One region of the Psychrobacillus sp. NPDC093200 genome, then DNA from elsewhere that is predicted to be linked to it. Evidence: a T-box and tRNA genes for the amino acid it is inferred to sense, from the RefSeq annotation. Region 1 holds a T-box; the other holds one or more tRNA genes.
The links. A T-box is a leader RNA that pairs with one kind of tRNA and senses whether it is charged. The one in region 1 lies ahead of alaS (alanine--tRNA ligase), so its partner is inferred to be a tRNA-Ala.

Region 1 (15,273 bases):
CGCCTTCCCTAAAACAGCTAGCGCAAGCTGCTTACTGACACAAGCACCAAGCCCAGTAGCAGAAGCACAGCTAGATGAATTGCACTTAAAATTAAATAAGTAAGAACAATAATAATTAACCACCTTTTATGTATGTTAGGTCATACAATAAAAGGTGGTTTTTGAATAAATTGAATCTAGGAGAGGTTATAAAATAATTTAGAAGGAGCTAACATATACTCTATTAAATGATTGATAATTGGAAGGATGATCGAAGTTATAGAAAAAGCATTACTCTTTATTATTTTATTAAGACTTCTTTCAGGAAGTGTAGAAATCACTGCAGCAATGTTTATGCTGAAATTTAATAACTTGGAAAAAGCTTTCTATATTAATTCCATGCTAGCTCTAGTCGGACCATGTATTTTAATCGTCACAACTGGTATAGGTTTAATGGGCCTAGCGGATAAAATATCTATGACTCGAATAATATGCTTATTTGCGGGTATTTTATTGATACTGTTCAGCGTGAATTCTAAATAGAGTTTGAAGAATTTAGTATATAGTTTTGACAAAAATTGAGCACCTGGATTGTCTCTACTTAAATAGAGGGAGTAGGTGTTAATTTTTTTTGCTATGTTAAAATTTGCGGTGGATACCAAGCTAGTATAACTTTAGTGGAGTTTCAAATATTAGCTAATAATTGTCATGAATGGTTGTATTAATAAAATTAAATAAGTGACTCCGTAAAAAAATAATAAAAAGACCGATAATGCGAATGCAAATTATCGGTCTTTGTCGTTTTTATAGTATTGACGTATAATCTTCTAGGCAATTTCATTCTCTGTCTTCTCTATCTCCTCTATTTTAACTAGCTTAAAGACAAGAAACATAAGTAGTATGCCAAGAACACCACAGCCGATATAAAATGGATTTAAATAGTTTTTCATGACAAGTGAAAGTATAGGTGGTCCTGCTGCAACCCCTATAAAACGAGCTGAACTATAAAAAGAAGAAATGGTGCCTCGCTCTTCTTTTTTTATATTTTCTGTGATTATTGTGTCTAAGACAGGGAGTATGGCTCCAATAGCTATACCAAGTATACTTGTAACTATTAACAACAGAATGAGTTGTTCCTTGACAAAACCAATAAACACGACACTAGCTGAACTAATAATAAGAGATATGATCATCATTCGTTTAATCGTTTGGAGCTTTCCTTGAATTTTTCGGCCAGTAAGGAAAGAAGATATACATAAAAACAATAGGGGGATTGCTAAGACAAAACCTTTCTTAACACCTTTAATATCATGAATTTTTTCTAGTATTTCTGATAAGTAAAACAATACTCCGAATAATACGAACATCGCAAAGATACCATTTAAAAATACCGAAGTCAGCCACTTACCCTCTGCTTTAAAGGTTTCCTTTACTTTACTTAAAAATTCTTTTATTTTGTCTGGCTCTTCATTGTCCCCTTTAGGAACTTTGACAAAGAAAAATATTAAAACGAAAGCAATGGCACTAAAAATTGAGATTGAAAAGAATGGAAAAAACCATAGTATTGCTGCAATCGCCGAGCCTATAATAGGACTTAACACTTTCCCAAGCGTATTAGATGTTTCAATAATACCTAAGGTGGAGCTAGTTTTTTCTGAATCATCTTTAAAAAGGTCTCCGACTAGTGGTAATACAATCGGCATTGCTCCTGCCGCACCCATCCCTTGTAAAATTCTACCAATAATAATAGTTGTGTAAGGATTCTCCATTTTCCAAGAGGCAAAACCAGCAATTAGTCCACCTATCAAAGCAAGAAGTAAGCAGGGCAAAATAATTTTCTTTCTTCCTAATCGATCCGATAAATAACCAGCCACTGGAATGAGAATAATAGCGGCAATGGAGTAACTAGTTATAATCATACTCGATTGAAAAGAACTGATATCCACCTTTTTTTCTAAGATCGGCAAAACTGGAATCAGCATAGAGTTCCCTAACGTCATAACTAAAGGAATGGAAGATATGCTTATAATACACATCTTGCTTACTGTATTATTTTCATCTTTCTTACCCAACCTACACACCTCAATTTTAATTGTCAATTAAGGGTATGTTCTCCTTGAGAAATTGTTTTATGCATTCATCAAAACAAATGTCCTCTAACAGTTAATTATTATGTATAAGGAAAAATCCTTAACTTAAAATAAGGAATAGTAGGCCTGAATGCCAAAGTAAATTCCAAACCCAATCATTGATAATGATGAAATAATGGACACCGTTTTTAGAAGAGAAGTTGATAATAATTTTCTTGAACCACTTGAGATAGTAGCCATCGTTAAGTCTACAAGTGTAATACCTAATAAGATAGTAATACTATATAAAATAACTTCTAGTCCAGATAACGAGCCACTAGCGCCACCAACTAGTATGGAGCCATAAATCCCAAGCCAAAATAAAATAGTCAAAGGATTCAATAATGCCATGAGTAGCCCCGATAAAAAAGAATGTCTTAAACGTACTACTTTTCGATATTTTGCATCCATAGATATATTATTGACCGTAAGTAAATTTTCAATGCCAGTATACATCAGAACAAAGAAGCCAAAAGACCATAAAAAAGTTTTCATCATTGGACTGTCGATAAATTGTCCCACTCCAAAATACACCATAAGCATATAAAGTATATCTGTTGCAATGGCACCCAAACCAAAAAACCATGCATGAAAAAATCCATTCTTTATACCGGTATTAAGTAGGGTAGCCTTTACAGGGCCAATGGGTGCCGCCAAGGAGACACCAAGAATAAAATACGTCATCAGTGAATTCACAAATAGACCTCCGTTAAATGTCTTGTCTATGAATAATATTCACAGGTAGGGACATCTAGGACTAGTTTTCAATAGAATTTTTAAGTGGTGACTTTAATCATAAATTAAAGGAATTAAGTATGAGTATGAAAATTTTACTATAAATAATTATTCAGAATAGTTAAATTATAGTGTGTTGTTTCATTTGAAATTCATTAATATCTGTGATAATATACAAGTAATACGAATCCTGATGTGTTCGCAAAATGCCAATCAGTTTTGACCGAACAATTATATCGTCGGGAGTCTAACTTTTATTGTTGATGACATGCCCTCTAGTCTAGGGACTTCAAAGACAGTGAAGAGGACACCCACCTGCTCTGTGCGGGTTCAAAACGATAAGCTCTATTAGTCGGCACGATTGGGATTCGTCTATCTTTAAACAGTCAGCCTCCTGCATATTATTTGTAGGAGGTTTTTTGTGAGCTTTGAGGTCGGCATGTGCCCCAATTCCTCAATTATAATCAAATAGTAATCTCTATCTGAGCAAAAAAGAACAAGAAATGAATAAATCTTTTTGAAATAGGATTAGCTATCGTTAGACGACATATTAGATACATCGACTTAAAAGTTGCATTTAGTTTATAATATGAGTCGTGGGTACAACAGTAATAAATTTAGAATGTACTAGCGTAGGCATAATGATTTTGTTAGTATTTGAGAAGTGAAAAGATAAAACCAACTAATCTGATATAAATGGAGTGTTTAGTATGTTACATCAATTTTCTAGAAATGAACTTGCTATCGGTAAAGAGGGTGTAAATCTCTTGAAAAATACAACTGTTGCAATTTTAGGAGTCGGAGGTGTCGGTTCATTTGCAGCAGAGGCATGTGCTCGCAGTGGAGTGGGGCGTATTATTTTAGTTGATAAGGATAACGTGGATATTACGAATATCAATCGTCAATTAGTAGCCTATATGTCTACAATTGGGCGATCAAAATCCGAGGTGATGAAAGAGAGAATAGCAGATATTAATCCAGAATGTGAAGTAATTGACATGCATATGTTTTATACCGAAGAAACTTATGAACAATTTTTTGAGATGAATATTGATTATGTAATAGATGCATCTGATACCATTGTATATAAAATTCATCTAATGAAGGAATGTTTAAAACGAGGCATTAAAATTATTTCTAGTATGGGAGCAGCAAACAAAACGGATCCAACTCGATTTAAAATTGTAGATATCTCTAAAACACATACCGATCCAATAGCAAAAGTGATTCGTACTAAGCTTCGTAAAGAAGATCGAATTACAAAAGGTATCCCAGTAGTCTTTTCGGATGAAAGTCCTATCGTAGTAAGAGAAGATGTAGTAGAGACAGTAGGAAAACCAGATGCAGCAATTCGTAAAGCAAAAATGCCACCATCATCTAATGCTTTTGTACCTTCTGTAGTTGGATTAATCTGTGCTAGCTGGGTAATAAATGATATCACGAAAAATATTACAGTGAATCGAGTGCAGTAATTGGTTGCAGTTTTTTCCACATCACTTATACTAAAACTAATCACATTTCAAACGAGGTGGAAACTTTATGACAGAAACAACAAATCAAGAAGAGCCAAAGAAAAAAATGACTCTTCAAGAAGCTGTGAAACAAAAGCTTGAAGAAAAGAAAAACCAAGCTGGTGGCGGCAAAGCAAAAGGAAACGGTCCAGCAGCCAACCAAAAAATGAAAAGCCAGCAAACCAAGAAAGTGAGTAATACACGCAGAAAAATGGGTGTGTAATTACTAAATTCGAAGGTGCACACCTTTAAGTTTGCGAACAAAAAACGCTACCGATTTTTTCGGTAGCGTTTTTTCATGGTAAAGCAGTATATGAATTTCTCTATTTCTCGCATTGCCAACAGGCACAAAAGCTATTTTTCTACTTTTCCTTCTTAAATTTCTCCAATTTGTTATAAATAGCAGAAAGACGTTTCTCTTCCCCTGCATCTATTGGATCGTAGAATCTTGTTCCGACTAAATTATCTGGAAGATAGGTTTGGTTTACCCAACCGCCAAAGGTTCCTATTTTATGATCATGAGGATATACATAGCCACCATGTCCAAGCTCCTTGGCTCCAGAGTAATGAGTATCCTTTAAATGACTTGGGATTTCTCCTGTTTTACCTGAATGTATACTACTAATAGCCTTATCAAGTGCTACATATGCCGAATTAGATTTCTCTGATAAGCACATTAAAACTACGGCATTGGCAAGGGGGATGCGTGCCTCAGGGAGTCCAAGTCTTTCTGCTGATTGTATAGCAGCTAATACTTGTGGGCCCACTGAAGGATTGGCAAGTCCAATATCTTCATAGCTCATTACCAATAATCTTCTGCTAACTGCTACCAAATCTCCGTTTTCTAATAGATGGGCAAGATAATATAATGCTGCGTCCGTATCACTACCCCGAACTGATTTTTGCAGTGCAGATAACAGATTATAAAAGTGTGAACCTTTTTTGTCTCCAAAGACGCCTACACGATCGATAAGGCTATCCAGAGTGCCATTCTCCACTACAGTCACGCCATTTTCTTCAAAGCTGGCAAAAACGGTAGATTCTAATAGAGTCAATGCCTTTCGAGCATCTCCATTTGAAGCATCCGCTATTTTTAGCCGTTGCTCATCGGTGATTTTAATAGGAGTTTTGCCTAGCCCTTTGTCAGGATCCTCTAAGGCTCTTTTTAGAAGAACATCTACATCCTCAGTAGTAAGACGCTTTAACTGCTTTATTTCTCCACAGCGTGAGCGTATCGCTGGATTTACATCGTGGAAGGGATTTTCCGTTGTAGCCCCGATAAGAATTATAGAACCGTTTTCAACATGGGGCAAAAGTGTATCCTGCTGTAGCTTGTTGAAGCGATGAATTTCATCTAAAAACAAAATTACCTTTCCGCTAATCCGAGCATCTGCTACGACATCCTCGACATCTTTTTTTCCGGCCTTAGTTGCATTTAATGCAATAAAGGGTAATTTGGTTGTCCCAGCAATCGCAAAAGCTAAAGAGGTTTTGCCCACACCAGGATCTCCATAAAGAAGCATAGATGGTACATGCCCATTCATTATCATTTTATATAGTGCAGTATCCTTACCGATTACATGCTGTTGACCAGCAATTTCATCGATTGTTTGAGGTCTCATTCGATAAGCTAAAGGTTCATTTTGCAAAATGATCTCTCCTTTTTATTCGTATTTGAAATCCTGTTTTTGAAGAGAGGATTGATTGTAAATAAAGTATTTGAGTGACTTTGATCTGGCACCTAGATTACATTTAAGACACTCAAGTACGAATGTATGTCTATTACAAATTGATTGTACTGGAACGTGTTCGTCAAAAGATAATCATTTACTTGTCAGTGCAGGTACAAGCGAATGTGCTTTGGTTATACAAAACGTACATTTGTTCCTTTATTATATAGAAGATGAGACAAAAAGTCATTTTGAAGTCGTTAGCCCTATGAGTTATGCTATACTAGGGAAAGAATTTTTTTACCTATGAAGTTAATCTAAATAGAAACAATCTAAGTCCTATAAATACTTTTATAGTGAAATATAAGAATGAATGGATAAACGAAAAATGAGGTGGGACAGTTGAAATTTTCAACAAAGGGCCGTTATGGTCTTACAATTATGGTGGCGCTAGGTAAGCAATACGGAGAAGGACCTCATGCGCTACGTCAAATTGCCTCTGAGCATTCCTTATCGGAAGCATACTTGGAGCAAATCGTATCTCCATTGCGCAATGCTGGATTGGTTAAAAGTGTTAGAGGAGCTTATGGAGGCTATATGCTTTCTAAAGCGCCAAATGAAATTACTGCAGGCGATGTCATTCGTGTGCTTGAAGGTCCCATTCAAATAGTTGAAGGAATTGAAGAGGAAGCTCCACCGCAGAGAGAGTTATGGATGAGAATTCGTGATGCGGTCAAGAATGTACTCGATACAACTACTATTGAAGACCTATCAAAATATTCGGAAGAAAACCCAGATACAAAAGGGTATATGTTTTATATATAAGGAGTTAAGAGTTCATCATGAATAGAATATATTTAGATCATGCTGCTACAACGCCAATGGCAGAACAAGTGGTCAATACATTTGTAGAAGAAATAAACCAAATATACGGAAATGCATCTAGTATTCATCAAACAGGTAGAAACGCTAGGAAAAAACTAGACGATGCTCGAGCAATTCTAGCTCACTCTATTGGCTGCCATGAAACAGAGATAACTATTACGAGTGGTGGGACAGAAGCTGACAATTATGCGATATTTGGGACAGCATATGCCCGTAAAGATGTAGGTAAGCATATTATTACTACACAAATAGAACACCACGCTGTTTTGCATGCCTGTGAACAACTTGAAAAAGAAGGCTTTGAAATAACCTACCTACCCGTAGACAGTTCTGGCTTAATCAGTATTGAATACTTGAAAAAATCATTACGAGAAGATACTATTTTAGTTTCTGTAATGTTTGCAAACAATGAAGTAGGAACGATTCAGCCAATTAAAGAAATTGGAAATCTCCTAAAGGATCACCAAGCATACTTCCATACGGATGCCGTACAGGCCTACGGCAGTGTCAAAATAGATGTACAAGAGTTCCATATTGATATGCTAAGCGTATCAAGTCACAAAATTAATGGACCTAAAGGAATTGGTTTTTTATATCAACGAAAAGATATTTATTTAAAGCCATTATTGTATGGTGGACAGCAGGAACGAAAAAAACGAGCAGGCACCGAAAATGTCCCTGCAGTTGTTGCATTTGCCAAAGCAGTTGAGCTTAAACAGCAAAATATAGAGGATAACAATTCGCATTATCGTAAGCTAAAGGATGCTTTTGTCAAACAGTTGGAGAAAAATGGAGTAGATTTTAAAATCAACGGGACGCAGAACGAGGTTCTAACCCATGTTGTGAACTTAAGTATTCCGAAAACAGATGTAGAGACATTCCTCGTCCAATTAGATTTAGCAGGAATCGATGCCTCAAGCGGCTCAGCTTGTACAGCAGGCTCTATAGATCCATCCCATGTGCTAGTTGCTATGTACGGAGAGAGCTCTCCAGAACTAAGAAACTCAGTACGTTTTAGCTTTGGGCTAAACAATACTAAAGAAGAAGCTGTAGAAGCAGCTAACAAAATAAGTGAAATTATTCTTGGATAACTGAAATGAGTGAGTAATGATGAAGAGAAAAGAAGATACAAGAGTTGTAGTCGGTATGTCAGGAGGAGTTGATTCCTCCGTTGCTGCCTATCTTTTAAAAGAACAAGGTTATGATGTAATCGGGATTTTCATGAAAAACTGGGATGATACAGATGAAAATGGAGTTTGTACGGCAACAGAGGATTATGAAGATGTTATTAAAGTATGTAACCAGATTGGTATACCTTATTATGCTGTTAATTTTGAAAAACAATATTGGGATAAAGTATTTTCATATTTCTTAGAGGAATATAAAGCGGGACGAACACCAAATCCTGACGTAATGTGTAACAAAGAAATAAAATTCAAAGCATTTTTAGAGCATGCATTGGCACTTGGGGCTGATTATCTTGCAACGGGTCATTATGCTCAAGTAGAAGTGCGAGACGGCCAAACGAGGATGCTAAGAGGCAGAGATAATAATAAGGACCAGACCTATTTCTTGAACCAATTGAATCAAGAACAGCTTGAAAAGGTTATGTTCCCAATTGGACATTTAGAAAAGAAAAAAGTGCGGGAAATTGCTCTGGAGCAAGGACTTGCGACAGCTACTAAAAAGGATTCCACTGGAATTTGCTTTATAGGTGAGAGAAATTTCAAAGAGTTTCTAAGTCAATATCTACCAGCTAAACAAGGTACGATGGAAACAATGGACGGAAAAGTGATGGGCAAACATGATGGCTTAATGTACTACACTATTGGCCAACGTCATGGCTTAGGCATTGGTGGTTCAGGTGATCCTTGGTTTGTTATAGGAAAAGACTTGAAAAGAAATGTTTTATTAGTTGGACAAAATATCAATAATGATGCTTTGTTCTCTACAAGCCTTACTGCTACTGATTTATCTTTTACAACTACATTAGACAAGCCAGCATCTTTTGATTGCACAGCTAAATTCCGTTATCGTCAAGAAGATGTAGGAGTTCATGTAGAGCTACTGGCTGACAATCGTGTTCGTGTAATATTCGATCAACCAGTTCGTGCGATAACTCCTGGTCAAGCAGTTGTTTTCTATAAAGGGGATGAATGCCTTGGGGGAGCAACAATTGACGAAGTATTTAAAGATGGTCTTAAACTGGATTATGTAGGTTAACGGAGGTAATGGATTTGAATTTTAATGAACTAGGAATCCAAGCGATTCAAGAAGAAAATTATGAAAAAGCAGCAGAGTTATTTACAAAAGCAATTGAAGAAAACCCAGAAGAGTCAATTGGTTATATTAATTTTGGCAATTTACTAGCTTCTATGAATGAAAACGAACGTGCGGAGCGTTTCTTTCAAAAAGCAATTACTTTAGACGAAAATGCTGCAACTGCATACTATAGCTTAGCAAACTTGTATTTTAATGCTGAACGCTTTGAAGAGGCTGCCAAGTTATATGAAAAAGCAATTACAAATGGTATAGAAGGCCCGGATGCTTATTTTATGCTTGGTAAAAGCTTTCAAAAAGTGGATCAAACTAAGCTTGCCCTTCCATATCTTCAGAGAGCCTATGAATTGGACTCCCAAGATATTCAGATTAAGCTAACATATGGCATAGCACTTGCAAGTATAGAAATGTTCGATGTGGCAGAACCAATCTTCAAAGAAATTTTAGCATTAGATCCAGAAAATGCAGATGCTCATTACAATATGGGGGTATTATATGCCGTGTCTACTTCAGACACAGAAAGTGCCCTTAAGCATTTGAAAGAAGCTTTTACCATTCAACCAAACTATGATCAAGCAAGATATGTGTACGATATGATTTCTCTACGTAATTAAGAAAAAGTTAGGAGGCGGTTGTGATGACAAATGAAATGATTAATAATGAAAAGCAATTTATTGCTGGTCGACCAATCGTCTCTATTTTTCATAATCCCCAAAACCTGTTCTCCATCATTAAATTAAAAGTAAAATCAACAAATACCGTATATAAGGAGAAAGAAATAATTGTAACTGGTTATTTTCCTCCATTGGTTTTGGAAGAGGCATATAAATTTACTGGTTATATTAAAAATCATCCTAAGTATGGGGTTCAATTTCAGGTAGAAACTTTTCAAAAAGAAGTTCCTGCTACTGAGACAGGTATAGTCCATTATCTTTCAAGTGATATGTTTCCTGGAATAGGGAGAAAGACTGCTGAGCAGATTGTGAAAAAGCTTGGAGAAAATGCGATCAATCGAATTTTAGATGACCCTTCTGCATTGGATATTATTCCAAGGTTGGCAGAGGAAAAGAAGCAGACAATCAGAGCTACCTTGGAGCAAAATCTAGGCTTGGAAAAAGTAATGATTCAGCTAAATGAATGGGGCTTCGGTCCACAAATAGCGATGAAAATCTATCAGGTCTATAGAGAAGAAACAATCTCTAAACTAACTGATAATCCATATCGTTTAATAGAAGATGTGGAGGGTGTTGGTTTTGTTCGTGCTGATGAGCTAGGCTATAAGCTTGGGATAAAAGGAAATCATCCGGACCGCATAAAAGCTGCTATCTACCATTTACTTCAATCATCTTCACTGAGTGAGGGACATGTTTTTCAATATGCTGAGCAACTTCTTGAAGACGTTAAAAGAATGCTTGAAAATGCCCAAAGAGAAGAAATCTCTTATGATGCTATAACCAAATGCTGTATTGAACTCGCAGAGGAAAGCCGTATTGTTGGGGAAGTTAACCGATTTTATATTCCTTCTCTATATTTTTCAGAGGTGGGAATCAGTTCGAAAGTGGAAACCTTGTTAACAGAGAAGGACCTTCATCATTTTCCGTTGTCGGAGATTAAAAAGCATTTAGGGGCATTAGAGGAGCGCTTAGGTGTTCAATATGCAAAAACACAAATTAAGGCGATTGAAACCGCTCTGAACTCTACTATAACTCTCTTAACGGGAGGGCCTGGAACCGGGAAAACGACTGTTGTAAGAGGAATCGTAGAGCTCTATGCAGAGCTACATGGACTATCCTTAGATCCAAAAGAATGGGCGAAAGAACAAAAGCCGTTTCCTATTGTTTTGGCAGCTCCTACAGGGAGAGCTGCAAAGCGTTTAAGTGAATCGACCGAGCTACCAGCTATGACGATTCATAGACTACTCGGTTTTAATGGGCAAGAAGATAATGATACAGAAGGCAAAGAGATTGAAGGTAGATTAGTAATTATCGATGAGACTTCCATGCTAGACACGTGGCTAGGGCATCAGCTCTTAAAGGCAATCCCCAAAGACGCTCAAGTCATATTTGTAGGTGACCAAGATCAGTTGCCACCTGTTGGTCCGGGTCAGGTATTAAAGGATCTACTGGCTTGTAAAAGGATACCTACAGTGGAGCTTGTCGATATTTATCGTCAATCTGAAGGGTCCTCAATTATTGAGCTAGCACACGAGATGAAAAAAGGAAGTGTGCCTGCAACTCTAACTGCGAAAACTAAGGATCGCTCATTCATCAAGGCTTCTCCGGAACAAATTCCTAAAGTAGTAGAACAAGTTTTGAAAGCAGCATTATCGAAGGGACAATCCATCCGAGAAATTCAGGTTCTAGCTCCTATGTATCGTGGACCGGCTGGGATTGACACGCTAAATAAGATGATTCAAGAAATGGTCAATCCAAATCCAGACGGTACAAGAAAAGAGATGACCTTCGGAGAAACTATTTATCGGATTGGAGATAAAGTACTTCAGCTGGTCAACCAACCAGAAAGTAATGTCTTTAATGGTGATATGGGTGAGGTAGTGGCTCTTTTTAAAGCAAACGAAACAGTGGAAAAGAAAGAGATGCTAGTCGTATCATTTGATGGCAATGAAGTAACATATGAAAAAAATGATTTGAATCAAATTACTCTTGCCTATTGTTGCTCTGTCCATAAGTCACAAGGCAGTGAATTCCAAACGGTTATTATGCCGGTTACTAGAAGCTATATGAAAATGCTTAGACGCAATTTGTTGTATACAGGTATAACAAGAGCAAAAAACTTTTTAATTCTTTGTGGTGATCCGGAAGTTTTTACTTTTGGAGTGAAACGAACGGATGATTTACAGCGTTTAACAACGTTAAAGGAACGTCTTGCGGACGAAGAAACAGTAGAAGATGCAAAATCAATAGCTGAAGAAATAGAAGCAAAAGAAGCTACAAGTCAATCTACGCATGATGATTTAGTCACTACTTATTTATCCTTAGACAATTATCATTCGATTGACCCAATGATTGGCATGAAGGGTATAAATCCCTATCAGTTCTTAGATTCGGATTGACAGAGGACAAATAGTTACTTATAATCAGAATTGTATATATGAAAATGTAGACGGAGAAAGTACTATTGTTACCTGATTAGAGAAGGGTTCCATGGCTGAAAGAATCCCCAGATTATAACAATTAGGAAAGCTACTTCTGAGTGCAGCTAATACCTGCCGTTTAACCGCGTTAAGGTTTCTTGAGAGACATGGCAGAAATACACTGCTATGTAACTAGGGTGGTACCGCGAAATAATAGCTTTCGTCCCTTTTAGGGATGAGGGCTTTTTTTATTTTATTTTTTTAGGAGGAATGAAAGATGAAACAGTTAACAGGTGCACAAATTAGACAAATGTATTTAGATTTCTTTATCGAAAAAGGCCATACACAAGAGCCTTCAGCGCCACTTGTACCCATTAATGATCCATCATTATTATGGATAAATAGTGGTGTTGCAACTCTAAAAAAATATTTTGATGGACGAGTGATTCCAGATAATCCCCGTATCACCAATGCACAAAAATCAATCCGTACGAATGACATTGAAAATGTGGGAAAGACGGCAAGACACCATACCTTCTTTGAAATGTTAGGGAATTTCTCAATTGGAGAATATTTCAAAAAGGAAGCTATCCACTGGGCGTGGGAATTTCTAACTGATGAAAAATGGATGGCTTTTGAACCCGAAAAACTATCAATTACGATCCATCCTGAGGATGAAGAAGCATATGTTATTTGGAGAGATGAGATCGGCATTCCAGAAGAAAGACTTATTCGATTAGAAGGAAATTTCTGGGACATCGGAGAAGGTCCAAGTGGTCCAAACTCCGAAATATTCTATGACCGAGGCGAGTCCTATGGCAATGATATAAATGATCCTGAGCTATATCCAGGAGGAGAAAATGAACGTTATTTAGAAATTTGGAACTTAGTTTTCTCTGAGTTTAACCATAACCCTGATCATACGTACACTCCACTTCCAAAGCAAAATATTGATACAGGCATGGGATTAGAGCGTATGGCTAGTGTGGTGCAAAATGTTCCAACCAACTTCGACACAGATTTATTTATACCTATCATTCGACAAACAGAACAAATTTCTGGAAAAGAATATAGACTAAATAGTGTAGACGACGTTGCATTCAAAGTAATTGCAGATCACATTCGAACTGTTGCTTTTGCGATTGGAGATGGGGCTTTACCTTCAAATGAGGGAAGAGGTTATGTACTTAGAAGGCTACTACGCAGAGCAGTTCGTTTTGCAAAACAGCTAGGAATCGACCAACCATTTTTATTTGAACTAGTGCCTGTAGTAGGAGAAATTATGCAAGATTTCTATCCAGAGGTTACAGAAAAGAAAGATTTTATTATGCGAGTTATTAAAACGGAGGAAGAAAGATTCCACGAAACGTTACATGATGGACTTAGCATTTTAGAAAAGGTTATCGCAGAACAACGAGCTAAGGGAGAATCATTTATTCCTGGTACTACAACCTTCACGTTATATGATACTTATGGCTTTCCTATTGAATTGACCGAAGAATACGCGGAGGAAGCTAATATGACGGTTGACCATGAAGGGTTTAGAGCGGAAATGGAAGCACAGCGTTCTAGAGCACGTGCAGCTCGTCAAAACGTAGATTCCATGCAAGTTCAGTCAGAGGTATTTAGTAACCTTCAAGACGCTAGCGAATTTATAGGCTACGATACTCTTAGTGTAACAACAAAAGTTTCTTCTATAGTTTTGGGGAAAGATCTTGTAAAATCTGCACATGAAGGCGAAGAGGTAAAAGTTATATTAACGCAAACGCCTTTCTATGCTGAAAGTGGTGGGCAGATCGCAGATCATGGTGTAATCGAAAATGATAACTTCCGAGGCTTTGTAAAAGATGTCCAAAAGGCTCCAAACGGACAGAATCTTCATACTGTAGTAATTGAATCAGGAGAAATGATTGTTGAAGCAGAGGTTGTGGCAACAGTGGACCAAAAGCTAAGAGGACTGACGATTAAAAATCACTCTGCTACACATATTTTGCATCAAGCACTAAAAGATGTGTTAGGAAGCCATGTAAACCAAGCGGGCTCATACGTTGGACCCGACCGACTTAGATTTGACTTTTCTCACTTTGGACAAGTTACAAAGGAAGAACTTGAAACAATTGAGCGTATAGTTAACGAGAAGGTGTGGGATAATATTCCGGTAGTAACTGGCTACCATAATATCGATGAAGCTAAAAGTATGGGAGCAATGGCTCTTTTTGGTGAAAAATACGGGGATATAGTTAGAGTCGTTCAGATGGGAACTTATTCTTTAGAGCTTTGCGGTGGTGTACATGTTAAAAATACATCAGAAATTGGCTACTTCAAAATTCTCTCTGAAAGCGGTATTGGAGCAGGAACACGACGAATTGAAGCTGTTACTGGAAAAGGCGCATTTGAGGTTGTCAAGGAAGAGGAACAACTTCTTTCGGAAGCAGCATCATTATTGAAAGCTCAGCCAAAGGATATAGTTATGAAGGTTTCCCAAATACTATTAGATTTAAAAAACATACAACGAGAAAATGAATCCTTATCTGCAAAAATTGCAAATAGTGAAGCAGCATCTGTGTTATCATCAGCACAAACAATTAACAATGTTACCGTGTTATCTGTTAAAGTAGAAGCAAAAGATAACAATCAACTGCGACAAATGATGGATGATCTAAAACAAAAAATGGATAAATCTGTAATAGTTCTAGGAGCAGTGGATGGGGAAAAAGTGATGATTTCTGCAGGCGTGACAAAAGATTTAGTGGGCGGGAACTACCACGCTGGAAATATCGTCAAACTAGTAGCAGAACAATGTGGCGGTAAAGGTGGGGGACGTCCAGACTTCGCAATGGCTGGGGCTAAAGACGCAAGCCAACTTGAAACCGCACTTAACTCAGTTTACGAATATATCAAATCAGTTTAAACTTATCCGAAAATAGGGTATACTTAACAAATAACTAAGCAAACTTCATTACCAAATTGAAAGCGAGGTGCTGATCATG
Region 2 (15,273 bases), on a different contig from region 1:
CCTTTCTCTTTAACATAAACTTGTTAATAAAAAGATAAAAAGTTCTCCATTAATAAAGAAATAGGATGGCTCCCGAAATTGTATATTCGGGAGCCGCTCTACTCGTAGGAAGGACAACAATTCCCTTATTATAAAAGCTGCATTAAAAACGTTTCGAGTGTTGTAGGTTGGCGCAGGACTGTCGATGCAATAGGATGACCGAAAAAGAGAGGGATTGTCGTGACGTAAGTCATGACAATCCCTCTCAAAAAAATCCTCGGTTATCTTATAGCAAAAGACCAGTCTGAAGCCATCAGGAAACACACTATCCATTTCAGAAGGATCAATTAAACTAACTTTCCATGTATAATTAAATATTTAAAGGCCAATATAACATGGTGAAGCAATTCCAATGAATAATTCCAAATATAGAAAAAGGACACATATTTAAACTAAATATTTTACTTTAACTCCTTAAATTCTATAATATTACATTTTAAATATTTCATTGGGAAAATATCTAAATTAAGCTTGAAATTTAAAGTATACTTGTTATAATTATATTTGTACTTTAAATGATAAGAACGTTCCGAAGTAGCTCAGTGGTAGAGCAATCGGCTGTTAACCGATCGGTCGTAGGTTCGAGTCCTACCTTCGGAGCCATTTTTATGCTTCCATAGCTCAGTAGGTAGAGTGCTTCCATGGTAAGGAAGAGGTCACCGGTTCAAATCCGGTTGGAAGCTTTTCTCATTACTAAAAGCAGGGAAAACATACATAAAAAAGTGCTTGTTTTGAAGAAAGTTTTATGCTAAAATATCTATTGTCCGGTTTTTAGTTAGGACACAGCAACGGAGGATTAGCTCAGCTGGGAGAGCATCTGCCTTACAAGCAGAGGGTCGGCGGTTCGAGCCCGTCATCCTCCACCATTTATGTTTTATGATTAGCCTGGAGGGGTAGCGAAGTGGCTAAACGCGGCGGACTGTAAATCCGCTCCTTAGGGTTCGGCGGTTCGAATCCGTCCCCCTCCACCAGTTATTGGGGTATAGCCAAGCGGTAAGGCAACGGATTTTGATTCCGTCATGCCCTGGTTCGAATCCAGGTACCCCAGCCATTACAACTCAGCATAAATTGTGGGGCCTTAGCTCAGCATAAATTGTGGGGCCTTAGCTCAGCTGGGAGAGCGCCTGCCTTGCACGCAGGAGGTCAGCGGTTCGATCCCGCTAGGCTCCATCTATAAAACTCTTTCCATTTAATATGGGAGGAGTTTTTTTGATTCAAAAAATATATTCATCATACTCTAAAAGCGTTATGATTAGAAAAAAGAACAAAGGGTGTGTAATCGGTGGAAAAATTAACTCATAAAGACGTTACGTTAAGGTTATTAACCGAATCGGATATATCTATGCTATGGGAGCTATACGAGCCTAGCGTATTTAAATATATGCTAAATAAGATAGAGGATGAGCAGCAGTTAAGGCAATGGCTACAAGCTGGTATTGAGCAGATGAATGACCAAAAAAATGCTATTGCTTATGTAGTAGAACACACTACTACCAAAAAAATAATGGGTACTACTCGCATTTATAACATAGATCGAGTTAATCATGCTTGTGAAATCGGTTCTACTTTCTATGGAAAACAATATCAACGTACACATGTGAACACGACATGTAAACTTTTGCTGCTCAATTATTGCTTTGAAGATCTTGGTATGATCCGCGTACAGTTTAAAACTGATGAGCTAAATTTGCCATCTCAACAAGCAATTGAAAGGATTGGGGGTATCAGAGAAGGTGTGTTAAGAAATGAACGCATCAGGTCTGATGGAACAGTTAGAAATGCAGTGGTATACTCCATAGTGGATTATGAGTGGGCAGAGGTTAAAAAACAACTAAAGTTTTTATTGAATAAATATACATAAAATTGCTCGGTTGAGCCAACTGACCCTTAGGATTTACAATGGATGTATGAACTGAAGGGGGTATAAAATAATGAATAAATTAAATGTATCAATTATCGGTGTTCCTATGGATCTTGGGCAAAATAGAAGAGGAGTCGACATGGGACCTAGTGCCATACGATATGCTGGTGTCGTTGAGCGTTTAAAAGCTCTTGGGCATACGGTGAAAGATGAAGGAGACATTTTAATCAGTCAAACTAGAGAAGAAAAGTCACCTAATACAACTCTTCGAAATTTAGAACAAGTGATAGAAGCAAATACAGCTTTAGCTAACAAAGTCCATTCCGTTGTGACAGAAGGAGAATTTCCACTTGTCCTTGGAGGAGATCATAGCATTGCAATTGGTACATTAGCAGGGCTCTCGGATCAATATGAAAATCTAGGTGTTATTTGGTATGATGCTCATGCTGACTTAAACACAGCTGAAACATCTCCATCAGGTAATATTCACGGAATGCCGCTAGCAGTAAGTATCGGCCTAGGTCATGATGATTTAGTGAATATCCGTGACTTTGCGCCAAAGATTAAACCGGAGAACATTGTAATCATCGGAGCACGTTCAGTTGACCCAGGGGAAAGAGAACTGATTAAAGAAAAAGGTATTAAAGTTTTCTCCATGCATGAAATAGATAAACTCGGGATGACAGAGGTTATGAATCAAACAATGGCTTATTTCCTAGAACGTAAAGTAGACGGAGTTCATTTATCATTAGATTTAGATGGACTAGATCCACTTTATACTCCTGGAGTTGGGACACCAGTACCAGGTGGAATAAGCTATCGTGAAAGTCATTTAGCTATGGAAATGCTGTATTCTTCCCATTTAATTACTTCAGCGGAGTTTGTGGAAGTAAACCCTATCCTGGATGAAAAAAATAGAACAGCTGATGCGGCAGTCGCACTTATGGGCTCATTATTTGGAGAAAGTTTAATATAATTGTTTTAAGTATTTTTTTGAAAAGCAGGCAAATGGTCTGCTTTTTCTTTTTTTAAAATCAACACAAAGCTGGAAATGTTTGATAAAATTAAAAATAACATAAAAAAATGAAACCTGTTGAATCCTTAAACGTATAGGTAGAGACAGCCGCATAGAGCGGAGGGGAAAATCACACGATGGATGCGTTAGTTAACAAGAGAATAAAACAAGTGTTAAAAGGAGATAAAGACGCATTCGCGGAGATTGTCGACCTTTACCAAAATAGGCTTTTCCAAGTTTGCTATCGAATGCTTGGCAATCGTCACGAGGCTGAGGACATTGCACAGGAAGCATTTGTGCGAGCCTATATTAATATTCACACGTTTGATCAAAAAAGAAAATTTTCAACATGGCTTTATCGTATAGCAACAAACTTATGTATCGACCGTATACGTAAAAAAAAGCCTGATTATTATTTAGATGCAGAAGTAAAGGGTACGGAAGGTCTAGATATGTATTCCCAAATTGCAGCGTCTGAGGAACTTCCTGAAGAAGAACTGATGAAGCTAGAGCTACAAGAAAGAATTCAATATGAGATTAGCAGGCTTCCTGATAAGTATCGATCCGCAATTGTACTTAAATATATGGAGGAATTATCTTTACAGGAAATTAGTGAAATTTTAGACCTCCCATTGGGTACAGTGAAAACAAGAATTCATAGAGGTCGGGAAGCACTTCGAAAACAATTAAGTAAACAACCTAATCTGTAATAGGAGGAATCATGATGAGTGCGTGTCCAGAACGAATTGTTCACTATATGCATGAATATCTAGATGGTGAAATTAGTCGTGAACACGAGCTGGAGCTCAAATCACACTTGCAATCATGCCCGGAATGTCGTAATCATATGCACGAGCTGAGCGATGTGGTGGCTTTTGTGAAGGGTGCTGCTCATGTAGAGGCACCAAATGATTTTACTCTTTCCGTTATGTCTAGACTTCCAAAAGAGAAATCACATACTGGAGTAAGCAGATGGTTCAGACAACATCCGGTTATGACTGCAGCTGCAATGTTTCTTTTGTTAATGAGTAGTGCACTTTTCTCAAATTATAATAACGATCAGCAATTTTCGTTTACTAAGCAAGAGCATGTAATCGTCGAGGGAGAAACGGTTATAATCCCTGAAGGACAAGTCGTTAAAGGCGACTTGGTAGTTAAAAATGGGGATGTTAGAGTAGATGGTGAACTGGATGGTAATCTAACAGTTATTAATGGTTCCATTATTGATGGCTCTAAATATATGGCTTCTACCGCAAATGTTACAGGTAAAACGGAGGAAATAAATCAAGTATTCGATTGGCTATGGTATACCATAAAAGATAGTGCTAAAGGTATAGCTTCATTCTTTAAAAATGAAAAGACAAACGAATAAAAAGTCTATCCAGGAAACTTTGGATAGACTTTTTTCGTTAGAGTTAGAAAGAGAAATCTATACTACATGTATGTTATACTTACTTTATATGGATTCGCGAGGAAAAGTGGGGGATGCCCAATGTCGTTTATGGAACAATTTACGGACTTGATGCCAGTGAATGTAATCGTCAATATTTTAGACGTTTTATTCGTATGGTTTGTTATATATAAATTAATAACTCTTATTAAAGGAACAAAAGCAGTTCAATTGTTAAAAGGTATTTTTGTAATAGTCATTGCAAAGGTAGTAACAGACTTTCTAGGCCTGGATACTCTAGGCTGGATGTTAAACCAAGTAATTGAATTTGGTTTCTTAGCTATCATTATAATATTCCAACCTGAAATTAGAAGAGCGTTAGAACAAATAGGTAGAGGTAAATTGTTCTCTAGAAGCTCACTGCATGAAGAAGAAGAGCAAACTCGTTTAATAGAAGCAATGACCAAGTCGGTTAGCTATATGGCGAAAAGACGTATAGGAGCCTTGATTTCTATAGAAAGAGAGACTGGATTAACGGAATATATAGAGACAGGAATAACTCTAAATTCCCACTTAACTTCTGAGTTGATGATTAACATCTTTATTCCAAATACACCACTACATGATGGCGCTGTTATTGTTCAAAAGAATAAGATAGCCTCTGCTGGTTGTTATTTGCCGCTTTCTGAAAGTCCTTTTATCTCTAAAGAACTTGGAACAAGGCACCGAGCTGCAATAGGACTCAGTGAAGTCACAGATGCGATAACAATTGTGGTATCGGAGGAAACAGGTGCAGTTAGTCTTACATCTAATGGAGACCTACATCGAAATCTTTCTATAGATGAATTTAAAAATCATTTAACAAGACTTTGGTTTGGTCCATCAGAGGAGCAAGCAACACCTTCTAAGTGGCTATGGAGGGGGAAACAAAATGGATAGAATGATGAATAATCCATGGCTTTTGCGAATTATCACACTTACCTTTGCCATACTGCTGTTTGTATCCGTGAAATCTGACATTGAATCTGACAATCAGAACTCAAGCAGCAAAACGATAGATATGATAAGAGAAGTACCGGTAGAGATTTATTATGATGATGAAAATTTAGTTGTGACTGGAGTACCTGATACGGTAGACGTCAATATAGAAGGCCCTACTCAGCTCGTAACATCAGCAAAAATCATGAAGGATTATAAACTATTTGTAGATTTAAGAGAACTTCCAATTGGAGAACATAGAGTTGCCATTTCGAATGAGAATTTCTCCGAAAAGTTAAAGGTTCGTACTGATCCTGTTTATGTAAATGTTGTAATAGAGGAGCGTATCACACAAGAGTTTAAAGTCGACCTAGATATGAACGAAAACTTATTAGCAGAGAACTATGTATTAAAATCTTCTAGTGTGGAACCAAAAACAGTTACGATTACAGGTGCAAAAAGTATCATTCAAAGCATAGGTTATGTAAAAGCAACTATCTCAAGTGAAAAAGGCATCAATAAGTCCTTTGAACAGCAAGCAAGTGTCAGAGTCCTGGACTTAGACCTGAACAAATTAGATGTATCTGTTGAACCAAGGACCGTGCAAGTTAAATTGACTGTGGAAGAATACAGTAAAGAAGTACCAATTTCGATTGTGAGAAAAGGAACGCCTAAGGCTGGGTTAACAATCAATAATATATCTAAAGACACAGAAACCGTTCGGATATATGGCCCACGAGCAACGGTGGATAAAATTGATAGGTTGAATGTCGATGTAGATGTGAGTAAAATTGAGAAAGCCGGTACATTTGATGTGAAGCTGACTCAACCTGAAGGAATCACAAGGATATCTCAAGAAAAAATTGAAGTAAAGGTTGATGTCACCGAAGCCCCTTCTACAACTGAGGCAGAAGAAACGGTGAAAGAAGAGGATACATCTGCATCCAGTGAAATAATAGAAAAATCCTTTCCAGGTATGAAAATCGCTATAAAGGGTTTACCTGAGGAATTAGAGAGTAAGTTTAATGTTCCTGCAGATGGGGTTGTCGTTTTAGTGGGAAAGGGAACAGCTGAAGCATTAGAGAAAGTGCAATCAGGGGATATATCCATATATGTTGATGCACAAAATTCAGAAGTTGGAGAAGCGATTCTCCCTATTCAAATTGATGGCCCTTCGAATATAGAATGGCAAACATCTGAATCCGAAGCAAAACTAACGATAATAGAAGCATAAAAGCAGGATAACAGGTAATTAAGGAGAGTAGATCAAAATGGGAAAATATTTTGGGACAGATGGCGTAAGAGGTGTAGCAAACTCTGAACTAACACCAGAACTTGCATTTAAATTAGGTCGTTTTGGCGGTTATATATTAACAAAAGAGTCAAAGGAACGAGCAAAGGTATTGATCGGAAGAGACACACGTATTTCTGGTCATATGCTAGAAGGCGCCCTTGTTGCAGGTCTTTTATCGGTTGGGGTAGAAGTAATGCGCTTAGGTGTAATTAGTACACCAGGTGTAGCTTATTTGACTAGAGTAATGAGTGCAGATGCAGGTGTCATGATTTCTGCTTCCCACAACCCTGTGGAAGATAACGGCATCAAATTCTTTGGTTCAGACGGCTTTAAACTTTCCGATGAACAAGAAGAAGAGATTGAGCAACTGCTTGATGCAGAGAAGGACGAACTTCCTAGACCTACTGGTGGGGGAGTTGGATCGGTTTCCGATTACTTCGAAGGCGGACAAAAATACATTCAATACTTGAAGCAAACGATCGATGAAGATTTCGTCGGTATCCATGTTGCTTTAGATTGTGCGAATGGGGCTACATCCTCTTTAGGGACTCATGTATTTGCTGATTTAGATGCTGACCTATCAACGATGGGCGTTTCTCCTAATGGCTTAAATATTAATGATGGAGTAGGCTCTACTCATCCAGACGGCCTAGCGAAATTTGTTTTGGAAAAGGGAGCAGCTGTTGGTTTAGCATTTGATGGTGATGGAGACAGACTTATTGCAGTGGACGAAAAAGGTAACATAGTTGATGGCGACCAAATTATGTACATCTGTGCCAAGTATTTAAATTCCCAAGGACGTTTAAATAACCAGACGGTAGTTTCTACTGTTATGAGTAATATGGGCTTCTACAAGGCGCTAGAGGCAAATGAAATGACTAGCGTTAAAACTGCTGTAGGAGATCGCTATGTTGTAGAAGAAATGAAGAAAAATGGATATAACTTGGGTGGAGAACAATCAGGACATATTATTTTCCTAGATTACAATACAACAGGCGATGGATTGCTGACTGGTTTGCAGTTAGTGAACATCATGAAGGTAACTGGTAAAAAACTTTCAGAGCTTGCAGCTGAGATGAAGATATACCCACAAAAACTAGTTAATGTTCGTGTAACAGATAAGCATGCTGTAACAGAAAATGAAAAAGTAGCAGCAATTATTAACGAAGTAGAGACTGAAATGGCTGGAAACGGCCGTGTATTAGTGCGTCCATCTGGAACAGAGCCATTAGTGCGTGTAATGGTAGAAGCTTCCTCCGAGGAAGACTGTGAAAACTATGTGAGCCGTATCGTAGAAGTTGTAAAAGCTGAAATGGGCCTAGTAGAATAAATAGAAATCATTCAATATAAATATTTTGCATCCTCGACTGTTAGTTCCTAATGGTCGAGGATTTTTTTGTATGTAAAGAGTCATAGTACATAGCAGTTGTTTTCTGATGTTCTCAATTCCTTTCAGATAGGTTACCCAACAAAGGTAGGGAGAATTCTAAAAGGAATTAGACGATTAGTCTATCCTCAACTATTATTTTTATCAAAAATGTTTAATGCACCTTAAAGTGTGGAATTATAAGAGAGAACAAACAATTGAGGAGTGAGGAAATGGCTAAAGTAGCAACATTAATCACAAATATGTTTGAGGACTCAGAATACGCCAAACCAGCACAAGCACTAAACGAAGCTGGGCACGAGGTGTTTGCAATTGAAGAAGAGGCTGGAAAACAAGTAACAGGTAAAAACGGAGAAGTAAATGTAACGATTGACTATGGGATTGATGATGTAAAACCAGAGGAATTCGATGCATTGTTCATTCCTGGCGGTTTTTCTCCAGATATTTTACGTGCGGATGATCGCTTCGTACAATTTGCAAAATACTTTATGGATGCTAAGAAACCAGTATTTGCAATCTGTCACGGACCACAACTTTTAATTACTGCGAAAACATTAAATGGTCGCGATGCAACTGGTTATAAATCCATTCAAGTGGATCTAGAGAATGCTGGCGTTAAGTTCCATGACGAAGAAGTATTCGTTTGTCAAAATCAGCTAGTAACAAGTCGTACGCCTGACGATATTCCGGCATTTAACCGTGAAATCGTGAAGCTGTTAGCTTAATGTAAATAGGAAGGCTCTTCAATTAGCCTTTCCAAAAACAAAACTATAGAACTTGAAAAGGCAAGAATGCTGTTAAATCAACGCATTCTTGCCTTTAATTATGTGTTCTAAAATTTTCTATTTGGTTCAACCACGCATTATGTATATGCAAAAGATATATAGATTTTTTCAATGTAAAGAGTAAACTGTATTTTTCTTTACATTATGTCGTTATAATGATATTTTTGCTTTCTAAAGTAAAGTTAATCATCTATTATATTAGATGGGAGGGAGATATACAATGGGAATTGATGCGGTAGACAAGCGAATTCTAGAACTGTTAACAGCTAATGGTCGATTATCATATGTAGACATTGGGAAGGAATTAAATCTTTCTAGAGTTGCTGTAAGGGAGAGGGTTCATCAACTACAGAAGGAAGGAATTATTGAAAGATTCACTGTAGTGATCAATTCTGAAAAAGTAGGTAAAGGGGTATCCGGCTTTTTTGAAGTGGATTGTGAGCCTTCATCATTAGTGGAAGTTGCAGAGAAACTAGCAAACAACCCAAGTGTAGCGAGTTGCTACCAAATGACAGGACCTTCCACCTTACATATGCATGTGTTAGTTGATGACTTCATTAGCCTAGAAAAATTTATCAATGAAGAGTTGTATGCATTAGAAGGTATTACGAGAGTTGAAAGCCATATTTTATTGAGAAGATTTAAAAGTCGTAGTGGCTTAAAATTATAAAAGGCATCCTTTAGAGGATGCCTTTTTGCATGGACAAAAAGAATGGAAGCGTTTACTTTTGTACAAAATAATAATAATACATAAAGTAATAAAATAGGAGATATTCTATTCGAAAAGTAATGGATAAATTATTTATTAAGTCTAAAAGTAAAGAATAAATGAAATAAATAAATTTATTTGAAAATTCATATAGATTTTTGTGAATTGTTGTATTATAATCAAAACTATTAAAATTCAGTCATTTGTTAACCAAAAACAAAGAAATGATTAACAAGTGTAGAAAAGGTTGGTGGGATTGTGATTTCTTTAATAGTAAGGCGTGGTATACAGCTTCTTTTCTTGCTTTTCGGTATATCATTTCTAGTATTTTCATCTATGTACATAGCGCCTGGGGATCCTGCCACTATGGTAGGTGGGCCGACAGCAACCGAATCGGATTTGGAGTCCATAAGAGAAAACTTGGGACTAAATGATCCTTTCCTAGTTCAGTACGGTCGATATGTAAAAAATGCGGTTCAAGGAGATTTTGGTTACTCCTATCAATCTAAACAATCAGTTTCTGAGGCAATAGCTATCCGGCTACCAAATACTTTTAAGTTAGCCATTGCGAGTATGATTGTCGCCATCATAATAGGGGTGGTTGCCGGATTGATATCAGCCTTAAAGCAAAACTCATGGCTCGATATGACATCTACTACTCTAGCACTTGCAGGAATATCCATACCGAACTTTTGGTTGGGAGCATTGTTGATATTAGTATTTGCTGTAAATTTACAATGGCTTCCAGTAGGTGGTTTATCAGCACCTTTTTACACGTTAGAAGGCTTTAAGCAGATGATCCTTCCTGCAATCACACTTGGCACTAGTGCAGCAGCAATGATTTCGAGGATGACAAGATCCTCCGTGCTAGAGGTAGCTAAAGCCGATTATGTAAGAACGGCCAGAGCAAAAGGTGTAAAAGAAAGGTCAGTCATTTGGGTACATACTCTAAAAAACGCAATGATTCCAGTAGTGACGGTCATTGGTGTTAACTTTGGTGGCTTACTCGGAGGAACAATTATTACGGAAAAAGTGTTTGCAATCAACGGAGTTGGAAGGTTGATGGTGGATGCTATTGCACAAAGGGATTTCCCAATGGTACAGGCTTCCGTTTTATTAGTTGCAACATTATTCGTGGTCGTGAATCTCCTTGTTGATATTGTCTACACATTCATAGACCCAAGGATAAGCTATGACTAAGAAGGAGGGATCATATGTCTAATACCATTTCAGTTAATAATAAACTTCCAACTGCAACAAGAAAGAAGGATAAGGTAATAGTTACGACGATGAAGCGCCTCTTTAAAAATAAATTGGCAGTCTTAGGTTTTGCTATTATCTTAGGGCTGATTATCATGTCTGTCTTTGCTCCATGGTTAGCAACATATGACCCATCAAAGCAAAACCTTGTAGCAAGTGAACTTCCAGTCTTTTCAGACGGACATTGGTTAGGGACAGATAATTATGGGCGAGATGTTTGGTCTCGTATTGTTTATGGATCAAGGATTTCTCTATTAGTGGGAATCGCAGCCGTTAGTCTTGGGTTGCTTGGAGGAATTACTCTTGGGTTGCTCGGTGGCTATTATAAAAAGCTAGATGGAATCATTATGAGAATAGTAGATTTGCTCTTCTCCTTCCCTGGAATTCTGCTTGCTATGTTAATCATAGCTATCTTAGGTACTAGCTTGGTCAATGTGGCGATAGCCATTAGTATTTGGTCAATACCAAGCTGCGCGCGCATAGTCAGAGGTTCGGTACTTTCTATTAAACAAAAAGAGTACATTATGGCTCTAAAATCATTAGGAGCGTCTGATTTAAGGATTATGATTCGTCATATTCTACCCAACGCCATGGCACCGATCATCGTGTTTGCCACAATGAGAATGGGAACAGCTATCCTCTCAACAGCTTCTCTCAGTTACTTAGGATTAGGGGCACAGCCTCCTACACCAGAATGGGGAGCAATGATTTCACAAGGGCAAAGTTATATGTGGACGTCACCTCATTTAACAATTATTCCTGGAATAGCAATTATGTTAACCGTGTTTGCCTTTAACGTACTAGGAGACGGATTAAGAGATGCATTAGATCCAAATATGGACATCCAATAAAAAGAAGTAGAGGAGAATATGAAAATGAAGAAAAAATGGTTATTTATTTTATTATTTGTTGTTTCAATCGTGCTAGCAGCTTGTTCTGGAGGAGAATCCTCATCAGCACCAAAAGAAAACGGTGGTTCCGGAAGCGATATTAGTGGTAAAACCTTTACTTATGCAACTACAACAGATGCTGTTGGCTTGTCACCAATCATGACCAACGATTCTCCTTCTGCAAATGTTATTGAACAGGTTTATGAAACACTTTTTCAACGTAACTCAGAAACATTGGAAATTGAACCAAAATTAGCAGAATCCTATGAAAATCCTGATGAAAATACATGGATCTTTAAACTAAAAGAAGGCGTACAATTCCATGATGGAACTCCATTTAACGCTGAAGCTGTTAAGTATACTTTTGATAAATTACGCGACCCAGCAACTGGTGCGCCACGTGCTTCTCTTTTAGAATCAGTGGAAGAAATCACAGTGGAAGATGAATACACAGTGAAAATTACAACGAAATATCCTTATGGAGCGTTCTTAGCAGCACTCTCTCATACAAACTCGGCAATCGTAAGCCCGAGCGCTGACCAAAAACAAGATTTGATGAAAGAGCCAGTAGGTACAGGACCATTTAAATTTGTTAGTTGGACACCTGGAGACCAGTTGGAGCTAGAAGCAAACGAAGAATATTGGAACGGAGCACCTGATTTAAAGAAAGTAGTGTTCAAGGTGGTTCCTGAGGTTTCTACAGCAATTTCTATGCTACAAACAGGTGAGGTTCAATTTATCGATAACCTTCCAACAGAACAAATCAATCGTTTAGAATCGATGGACAACATTGACATTCAAAAAATAGATGGCTCTCCAGTCTATTACTTTGCATTTAACCACTTAAAAGAAATGAATCAAGATCCGGAATTCCGAGAAGCAGTTGTTTCAGCAATAGATCGCGATGCGTTTGTCTCTAAATTGAATGGATTAGGTGTTAGAAGTGATAGCGTAGTTGGACCAAAGGTATTTGGCTATGATAAGTCAGCAGAGAATGCTGGAACTCCTTACGATTTGGATCATGCAAAGGAATTAGTGGAGAAAAATGGATACGGTGATCAACCACTAAAATTATTAACAGCTAACCGTGCTAATACAACATTAATGGCTGAAATAGTACAAGCTCAACTAGTAGAGGCAGGATTTAAAGTAGAAATCGAGTCTATGGAATGGGCAACATACTTAGACTCAGCTCGTGCAGGCGAATATGACTTAACATTCTTAAGCTGGTCAAATGTAACGGGAGATGGTTCTGAATTATTTTACCCGAACTTCCATAGTGACAATGTAGGCTCATCTAACAGAGCACAATATAGCAATGCAGCATTTGACGACTTAGTAATGCAATCACGCACAACAGTTGATCAAGAAGAGCGCGCAAAATTATTAGACCAAGCAAACAAATTAATGCTAGAAGAAAATGCTGTAGTAGTTATGTATCACGGAGTTGTTACATCGGCTTTGGATAACACCTACACAGGATTGAACCTAGATTCCACTGGTAAATGGACATTAAAAAATGTAACTGGAAAGTAGGTATATCTGATGAGGGAGACATTATTAGAAGTGAACAATTTAGTAACTGAATTTCGCACGGCAGACGGTAATGTTCAAGCCGTGCGAGATGTCTCCTTTTCTGTTTCAAAAGGAGAAACACTGTGCATCGTTGGTGAGTCTGGCTGTGGTAAGAGTATTACATCCTTGTCAGTCATTGGTCTTTTGCCAAGCAATGGTAAAATCGCTGCAGGTCAAGTCAAGTATGAGGGAAAAGAAATTCAAAGCCTTCCATACGAAGAATTGAGAAAGATGCGGGGCAATAAGATCTCGATGATTTTCCAAGAGCCGATGACAGCACTCAATCCAGTATTGACAGTGGGATACCAATTGAGAGAGCCTTTAATGCTTCATCATGGATTATCTAAATCGGAGGCACACAAACAAGGTATTGATCTGCTAAACCAAGTAGGAATCCCTTATCCTGAAAAACGGATGAGTCAGTATCCCCATGAGCTGAGCGGAGGAATGAGACAGCGGGTTATGATTGCAATTGCTCTCTCATGCCATCCTGGTTTACTTATTGCGGACGAACCTACAACAGCATTAGACGTGACAATACAAGCCCAAATATTAGACCTCATCAATGAGTTAAAGGAAAAGCTAAATATGGGCATCATGCTCATTACACATGACATGGGAGTAGTAGCTGAGGTAGCGGATAAGGTTATGGTGATGTATGCAGGCAAGAAGGTTGAGGAAGGCATGGTAGAAGATATCTTCAAAAATCCAAAACACCCGTATACTCAAGGACTTTTAAACTCTGTGCCAAATGTAGACGATCCTGATTTTGAATTAGAGCCTATTCCTGGCTCTCTTCCAAGTCTGCAGGAGAAAATTCAAGGTTGCAGATTTCACCCACGTTGTAAGTTTGCCACCGCAAAGTGTAAAGAGCTGGCACCACCAGAGATAAATGACGAGCAGGGCCACATGGTAAGTTGCTGGTTATACGAAGAGGAGGAAGTAAAAAATGGTCAACTTGTCACCCAAAACTGATCAGAAGGTCCTCCTTGAATTAAATGGAGTTAAAAAGTATTTCCCTATTAAAGGCGGGATATTAAAACGAGTTCAAGGTCATGTGCAGGCAGTTCAAGAGGTAAACCTTAAGTTATATGAAGGAGAAAGCCTTGGGGTAGTTGGAGAATCAGGTTGTGGCAAATCTACCTTAGGTAGAGCCATCTTAGGACTAGAGGAACTGACAGCTGGAAAAGTAATATTTAAGGAAAAAGAAATTCAAAACCTTAAGAGAAAAGAGAAGTTAAAGTTTGTTAAGGAAATGCAGATGATTTTTCAGGACCCTTTTGCATCCCTAAATCCTAGACAGAGAATTGGGCATGCATTAGAAGAGGTCTTTGTTATGCATACAAACTTAACAAAAATAGAAAGGCGTAATGCTGTAATAGACCTCCTAAATGAAGTAGGGCTTAGAGAGGAGCATTACGAACGTTATCCTCACGAATTTAGTGGTGGGCAGCGTCAAAGGATTGGGATAGCTAGAGCTATCGCCTTAAATCCTTCCTTCGTTATATGTGATGAAGCTGTTTCTGCTTTAGATGTATCTGTTCAAGCTCAAGTTTTAAAGCTATTAAAAACTCTTCAACAAAAATACCAGCTGTCTTACTTATTCATCTCTCATGATCTAGGAGTAGTTCGCTATTTTTGCGACCGAGTGCTAGTTATGTATTTAGGTAATACGGTAGAGCTTGGCACAGTAGAGGACTTATTTAAAAATCCAACGCATCCTTACACTCAGGCGTTGCTGTCCGCTATTCCACGTCCTTCGGTAAATCGAAGTTCGAAGCGTATTCGACTTCAAGGGGACCTTCCTAATCCAGCCAATCCTCCATCGGGCTGTCCGTTTCATACACGTTGCCCGATAGCACAAGATATTTGTAAAAAAGATATGCCTGCATGGGAGCAGGTAAAGGAAGGTCACTTTGCTGCCTGTCACTTTGCAGGGACTAAAATTTAAAGCTTATAAAGGGGAATCACATCATGGATTACTTATATCACCCATTTCCAGGTAAGAGAAGTACCGTATTTGCTAAAAAAGGAATGGTAGCAACATCACAGCCTTTAGCAGCGCAGGCCGGCTTAGATATATTAAAAAA

Region 2: it encodes a tRNA-Ala, which carries the amino acid that the T-box ahead of alaS (alanine--tRNA ligase) is inferred to sense. The anticodon was not compared.

The regions. Positions count from the first base shown of each region.
Region 1 is NZ_JBNNVC010000002.1:381,357-396,629, forward strand. Features, by position in the region: gene aspS (aspartate--tRNA ligase) at 1-103, shown strand, start outside; gene ACQKNZ_RS09475 (YqhV family protein) at 247-522, shown strand; gene ACQKNZ_RS09480 (MFS transporter) at 807-2,015, opposite strand; gene ACQKNZ_RS09485 (LysE family transporter) at 2,175-2,804, opposite strand; RNA gene ssrS (6S RNA) at 3,028-3,215, shown strand; gene ACQKNZ_RS09495 (tRNA threonylcarbamoyladenosine dehydratase) at 3,554-4,315, shown strand; gene ACQKNZ_RS09500 (hypothetical protein) at 4,383-4,577, shown strand; gene ACQKNZ_RS09505 (replication-associated recombination protein A) at 4,717-6,003, opposite strand; gene cymR (cysteine metabolism transcriptional regulator CymR) at 6,427-6,849, shown strand; gene ACQKNZ_RS09515 (cysteine desulfurase family protein) at 6,867-8,000, shown strand; gene mnmA (tRNA 2-thiouridine(34) synthase MnmA) at 8,017-9,132, shown strand; gene ACQKNZ_RS09525 (tetratricopeptide repeat protein) at 9,147-9,803, shown strand; gene recD2 (SF1B family DNA helicase RecD2) at 9,827-12,262, shown strand; T-box leader at 12,301-12,514, shown strand; gene alaS (alanine--tRNA ligase) at 12,561-15,194, shown strand; gene ACQKNZ_RS09540 (IreB family regulatory phosphoprotein) at 15,271-15,273, shown strand, end outside.
Region 2 is NZ_JBNNVC010000011.1:620-15,892, forward strand. Features, by position in the region: tRNA gene ACQKNZ_RS19990 (tRNA-Asn) at 568-642, shown strand; tRNA gene ACQKNZ_RS19995 (tRNA-Thr) at 650-722, shown strand; tRNA gene ACQKNZ_RS20000 (tRNA-Val) at 830-905, shown strand; tRNA gene ACQKNZ_RS20005 (tRNA-Tyr) at 927-1,010, shown strand; tRNA gene ACQKNZ_RS20010 (tRNA-Gln) at 1,016-1,090, shown strand; tRNA gene ACQKNZ_RS20015 (tRNA-Ala) at 1,137-1,209, shown strand; gene ACQKNZ_RS20020 (GNAT family N-acetyltransferase) at 1,322-1,900, shown strand; gene rocF (arginase) at 1,971-2,876, shown strand; gene sigW (RNA polymerase sigma factor SigW) at 3,053-3,625, shown strand; gene ACQKNZ_RS20035 (anti-sigma factor family protein) at 3,640-4,287, shown strand; gene cdaA (diadenylate cyclase CdaA) at 4,408-5,244, shown strand; gene ACQKNZ_RS20045 (CdaR family protein) at 5,237-6,517, shown strand; gene glmM (phosphoglucosamine mutase) at 6,555-7,907, shown strand; gene ACQKNZ_RS20055 (type 1 glutamine amidotransferase domain-containing protein) at 8,177-8,689, shown strand; gene ACQKNZ_RS20060 (Lrp/AsnC family transcriptional regulator) at 8,970-9,419, shown strand; gene nikB (nickel ABC transporter permease) at 9,717-10,658, shown strand; gene ACQKNZ_RS20070 (ABC transporter permease) at 10,673-11,569, shown strand; gene ACQKNZ_RS20075 (ABC transporter substrate-binding protein) at 11,594-13,144, shown strand; gene ACQKNZ_RS20080 (ABC transporter ATP-binding protein) at 13,154-14,158, shown strand; gene ACQKNZ_RS20085 (ABC transporter ATP-binding protein) at 14,133-15,134, shown strand; gene ACQKNZ_RS20090 (gamma-glutamyltransferase family protein) at 15,158-15,273, shown strand, end outside.